DNA from 2 places in the Psychromonas sp. SR45-3 genome. Region 2 is predicted to be linked to the other one. Evidence: riboswitches for the same ligand, from Rfam matches in the RefSeq annotation. Region 2 holds a riboswitch; the other holds the start of a gene.
The links. Region 2 has a riboswitch for cobalamin ahead of H5084_RS05260 (TonB-dependent siderophore receptor). Riboswitches for the same ligand answer to the same signal wherever they lie in the genome.
Positions count from the first base shown of each region.

Region 1: another riboswitch for cobalamin. It lies ahead of H5084_RS14965 (DUF4198 domain-containing protein); the one in region 2 lies ahead of H5084_RS05260 (TonB-dependent siderophore receptor).

Region 1 is NZ_JACJDP010000033.1:8,563-11,741, forward strand. It holds gene H5084_RS14955 (AraC family transcriptional regulator) at 1-412, shown strand, start outside; gene H5084_RS14960 (PEP-CTERM sorting domain-containing protein) at 590-1,171, opposite strand; cobalamin riboswitch at 1,574-1,717, shown strand; gene H5084_RS14965 (DUF4198 domain-containing protein) at 1,866-2,684, shown strand; gene cbiM (cobalt transporter CbiM) at 2,752-3,179, shown strand, end outside.
Region 2 is NZ_JACJDP010000006.1:44,532-47,710, forward strand. It holds gene H5084_RS05260 (TonB-dependent siderophore receptor) at 1-1,364, opposite strand, end outside; cobalamin riboswitch at 1,637-1,836, opposite strand; gene H5084_RS05265 (dihydrodipicolinate synthase family protein) at 2,235-3,179, shown strand, end outside.

The DNA of each region.
Region 1 (3,179 bases), on a different contig from region 2:
CCTGACGGATATTTTTATTATTTATATTCTTAGGCATGTATTGAGTCATAAAATGATCAAGCATGGTTTATTAGCTGGATTATCTCACCCTCAAATTTCTAAAGTTATCTTAGCTATCCAAGATGCGCCCGAGCGGCAATGGGGGTTAGAGGAGATGGCAGAACTGGCATTAATGTCACGTTCTAAATTTTCTGAATTATTTAAACGCCTTGTTGGTCAAAGCCCTGGAGACTATGTTATTGATTGGCGAATTATTGTAGCGAAAAGTTTATTAAAGAAAAATAAGTCAGTGTCATTAGTCGCCAATGCAGTGGGTTATGAGAACGGGTCTGCACTTGCTCGCGTCTTTAGAAAAAAACTAGGTATGTCACCTAAGGAATGGCTGGAAAAAATGAAGTTATTCAATGCATGAAAATAGAGGTCGAAAATCCTGTAGTAGGAAGCTAGATCCTAAGAATAGAAAGTCTACAGCGATAAGATTGTAAGTATTAAGGTGTAAAATGATAGGTTGGAAATATAGAGTAGCTGTAAAGCTACTCTATAAAAGGCAATGCGAGAATAGCTATTTTATAACAGCTATTTGATAAAGTTAGGCTTTACGACGACGCGCGGCTACTAAGCTAATTAAGCCTAAACCAAATAAGGCCATTGCACCAGGTGCAGGAACTGAAGCAATTTTTGCGACTTCAGTTGCTTGTGTACCATTTCTTAACACACCGTAAGTAAGTAGAGTCGCTGCACCAGTGTTTTCCCAGAACAACAAATCAAAAGATACTAAACCAGTATCTGCAAAGCTAATCAGCCCGCTACTTCTTTTAGCTGTATTTGCATTGTAGGTATAGACTGGATTACCCGCTAGACTAACTATCATGCCATCATCGTGGAAAAACTTCAGTGCAGAATATAAAGAAGTGTCAACAAAACCTGTTGCAGTTAATACAAACGTTTGATTATGACCATTATCAAATCCAGGCGCTCCATGTGCTGCAGCATCGCTGTAAAAAATATTATCACTTTCAAATGAAGATGTTGAGGCAGTTGCGCTATCAATAACTGCTTGAGATTGTGCAATATTGCTTAAAGATGAGTTTGTCTCATAGATATTAATAAGAGCTGCATTTGCGTTTAAAGCCATTAGTGAAGTAACGGCAGCTATGATGATTTTTTTCATGAAATTGATTCCTTTCGTTGTTAGGTTGTTTTTATAATACTCATTAATGATTAACTAATATTGAGTATATATCGCATAGTAAAGCAGTAATCGTGCCAATATGATAATGTGTTAAAATTCAGGTTCTTACTGAGTTGCCGTATGATCTCTGTTTTAATGTGTAAATTTATTCGTCATAAATGCTTATTTTTATACAACGGCTTCTGCTGCATTTATTACAGGTGTTGCCGATCATAAAAAATTTGACGGTACAAAAATAATGTTCATAAAACACAGGTAAAGTATTTAGCGATATCAGCACTTGTATTATTAAGCATAAAATAGGTGCTTTATATTGACTGTTTGACCTGTATCAAGTTATGGTTCTGCCTCCTTTGGATATCGTGTTAAAACGATGCATTTGTAGTGGTCATTAATCCCGTTATGTCGGTTACCATCACATCTGTTTGGGAACTTGGTTAAAGACCAAGGCTGCCCCCGCAACGGTAGAGCAATATTTATTGATTTTGCTGAGCCCGGATACCAAACCTCTGGATGATACTTGCTTTTGACGCAAGTACCGTGGTGTTGCGGAGGGCTTCACCGGCTGGTTTATCTTTATTAAGCATATTGGCAACAGTCATGTATTGCTTATTCTAGGTGTTCCATCTCCTCCACAACTTCGCCTGTTCATTAATCAGACGGAGATTTTTCTGTGTTAACCTTTAAAAAACTAAAACAATTTTCTAATCCCTTCATTTTAGCCGTAACCTGTATGCTTTCATTTTCGGCCAATGCTCATTTCCAAATGCTTTACACCCCTGAATTGTTACATGCAAAAGGCGGGGCAATCAGCTTTAAAATGCCTTTTACACATCCAGCTGCAAGCGGACATGTGATGGCTGTGGATAAACCTGAAGCTTTTTACATGATTAAAAAAGGTAAAAAGACCGACCTTATTGACACGGTTACTGATATTGAGTGGGAAAGCGCAGTTGATAAAGGCCATGCTTATCAGGCAGATGTGAAGTTACGTGGTTTAGGTGATTATGTCTTTATTGCACAGCCTTCTCCTTATTTTGAAGCAGAAGAAGATATTTATATTCAACAAATCACCAAAACAATTGTGAATGTTGGTAACCTCCCTACAGACTGGAATAAAGACATTGGGTTAACGGCTGAAATAGTGCCACTCACTAAACCTTATGCTATTTATGAAGGCGGTATTTTTAGTGCGGTAGTGAAGTCTAATGGCAAGCCAGTTCCATTTGCTGCTGTTGAAGTCGAATTTATGAATTATGTACCGGATATGCAAAATAATCATTTTGCCAAAGAACCGATTATGACACCGCCTTCGGATATTTTTGTGACTCAGACGATCTATACCGATGCGAACGGCACCTTCCACTTTTCATTATTAAAAGCAGGGCAGTGGGGATTTGCCGCGTTAGGTATAGGTGAAAAAACAACTTATCAAGGTAAAGCGTTATCACAAGACGCGGTTATTTGGGTGCAAGCGACTAAGTTACCATAGTCTTTGTAGCGTCGGCTTATATAGGCGCAACGTATTACTTAGACGTATCACTTTAAACGGATAAATTATGCATATTGTTGATGGTGCTCTGTCAGTACCGGTATTAGTCAGTGGCGCAGTTTTGGCGGTCGTCGGTGTTTTTATTGGTCTAAAAAAAATGGATTATGACCACCTGCCATTGGTGGGCGTATTAGCTTCTGTATTTTTTATTGCTTCTTATATCCATTTACCCTTGGGCTTTTCTAGTGTGCATTTAATTATGAATGGACTACTCGGCATTATTTTAGGCTGGGTTGCTTTTCCGGCATTATTAGTGGCATTGCTATTACAGGTTATTTTCTTTGGCTTTGGCGGTTTACTCGTATTGGGTGTTAATACCGTCAATATCGCGTTGCCGGCAGTGATTATTTATTATCTTTGTTACAAAGGCATTCGCCATGAAAGTGCTAAAGTTGCAGCTATTTGGGGCGCGATTGGCGGTGCCGGCGCCATTAT
Region 2 (3,179 bases):
GAACCTGTATAGAAATTAAGCTTTAATGGAATGTAAGCATGCTGAGTATCGAAATCATGTGTTAATGAAAGTTCTAAAATTTGACCTTCTTCTGACTCTAAATCTGGATTGCCGCTGCTTGGCCAATATAAGTCATTATAAGAAGGTGCTGTGAAAGACGTTTTGTAGTTGATACTGGCTATTTCAAATAATGAAAATCCTGCAGAGTAGGTTAGGGCATCACCAAAATCAGAATAATGATCATGACGAATACCGCCTGAAATACTCAAATAATCTACCAGATAGTGGCTGAATGCCAAGTAAACTGCACCTTGATCACGGTCATTACCATTCTCATTTGATTTGTACGTGGACTGGATGAACTCACCTCCAAAATTAACTGTTAAATCTTGCCATTCGCCTTTTAAATGCAGTTGGAATAAGTTTTCTCGTGTTGAATAATGATCAACATTGCTTGCACTCGGATGGCCGGCCTTTAAATCTACCTCTGCTGTTGATAGCGTAAATTCAGATGATAGGTTTTGTGTATATTGTTGAATATACTTACCGGTAATTTGTAATGTATCTTGTGATGTTTTAGCTTTACCTACTGTGGGGTATGACTCATAGATTTCTAAGTCAGAGATTGCATTATTGATAGCGATTGAGAAGCGATTTTTCTCAGTAACATAAGCTGCATAACTATTCATCGAGTAACTGTCATAACCAAAGTCATCATCTGAATCTTCAATAAAATCGTACCCATCTGACTGATCTCTATCGAAAGAGGTCATGAATTGAAAATTATTCCAATTATTAGCATAAGCACCACCAACTCGCTGAGTATTGTTAGATCCAGCACTGATATTAAGTTGCGCATCTGCCATTTCACCTGTTTTAGTGATGATATTTATCACACCGGTTAAGGAGCTTGAACCGTACAAAGAAGCTTGTGCACCGCGAATAACTTCAATTAATGCAATAGATTCCATGGGAATAGCTGGAATGTTTTGGCTGCCAAGGGTTGACGTAGGAAACGGCACACCATTTAATAAATACAATGTATATTTATCAGAAAGACCACGGTGATAATTGCTGGCATTATGTTTGGCGGTTCCCGAATTGGTATGAACAAATCCTGGCGTATTTTCCGCAATTAATTGATCTAAAGTTTTATTAATATCACTGTCACTAGGCACGATGCTGACAATATTCTCACCACTATAGTTTTGCGTGGTTGCATTAGGTGCACTAAACCCTTTGGTAATTAAAATATTTTTACGTGGGCTAGTTTGTGATGATGTTATTTCGTCATCTGCCAATGAGTTTGCACTGCATAGACTTAATGTCATAACAGCTATCGAAGTATAGCGAAGTGTGAACATGTTTCTTCCTTGGGTTTAGTAATGGAGAAAGTTGGTCACGCAGTGATAGCAGAAGAGATATAGGGCAAGAGCATTAAAAAATTTATTGATAGCATGGTAATACTATTAATAACAACAGCATTACCTAACAATAATATTTAACAATACCGTTTTAGATCATCATTCAACATAACAGTCACTGAGCAGCAAAAACTTTCTTTGGCTCGTCACCATTACGCCCATCTATTATTAATAAATGCGATTTTACGTTCCATAACGGCCGACCCGCAGTATGGACAGTGACGTTATTACGCTGGTATCTGGCTGGGTGATAATCGCTATTCAAATAAATAGCGAGTCATACCTTCACAGTTGCGGGGGCAGCGCATGATTTATTCAACCCATCAGAAATCGAGTGCTGAACATGCTTCCCATTTAAGTTTACTAGATTATTAATTTCATAATAACAAACACGTAATAATAGGGGCGATTATAGGGGGATGACATAACCTGTCAATTATTGCGAGGTGTTTTATTGGTCTTATTTTTTACTAAATGTTGGCTTTCAAATAACTCACATCGCTAGCTAATAAGTGCTTAGATCATACGTGGAACTTATGAACGAGGCATGCTTAAAGGTATTAAATTAGCCTTAATCTAAATTTTGAGTATCTATTGACGCATACAGTAGTATCTTGTATCTTTAATATTGCATACAATATACAATATTCTAAATGCGAATTGCAAAGTAGCTATTTGGTATTAGTCATTAGAAATAGATAGCTTAAGTCCTAATTATTTAAGTAAAAGATTGAGACTATTTTGAGCTTTGCTGAAACTTAAATTATTTTAAAAATTTAAATAATAAACTCATTAACAAAGGATTAAAAAATGAAGAAAGATATTTTTTATGGCGTAATACCTGCTCTTATGACCCCTTGTAAAGAAGATCGAAAACCTGATTTTGATGCTCTGGTAAAGAAAGGCCTGGAAATGATATCGGCTGGAATGTCTGCTGTTGTTTATTGTGGTTCTATGGGGGATTGGCCTTTATTGACTGACGCTGAGCGTATGGAAGGTGTTGAGCGTCTTGTTGATGCTGGTGTACCAGTTATGGTGGGAACTGGAGCTATCAATACCAAATCAGCTGTAGCCCATGCTGCTCATGCTGAGAAAGTCGGAGCTGCAGGGTTAATGGTGATCCCTCGTGTTCTATCCCGAGGTTCAGTCATCACGGCACAAAAAAATCACTTTAAAGCGATTTTATCTGCGGCTCCATCAATACCAGCTATCATTTATAATAGTCCTGTATATGGCTTTGAAACTAAAGCTGATTTATTTTTCTCTCTTCGAGAAGAACACAAAAATCTGATTGGTTTTAAAGAGTTTGGTACTAAAGAAGCTATGCGTTATGCAGCTGAAAATATTACTTCTAAAGATGAAGAAGTTTTATTGATGGTGGGTGTTGACACAAGGGTTTTTCATGGTTTCGTAAATTGTGGTGCTACAGGTTCAATTACTGGAATAGGAACTGCGCTTCCAAAAGAGGTTCTTTTACTTACTCGGTTGTCTATGTTGGCAGCAGAAGGGCATATAGAAGCTCGTATTCGAGCACAAGAACTTGAAGAGGCGATTGCAGTCTTAGCTAGTTTTGATGAAGGTCCTGAACTTGTTCTATTTTTTAAATACCTCTTAGTATTGAATGGAGAAAAAGAATATGACCTCCATTTTAATGAATCAGATAAACTAAATGCTGAGCAGCGCGGATATTGTGAAAAACAGTATAAGTTATTTAAACAATGGTTTGCTCAATGGGTCAAACAAGGTGGAGTTATT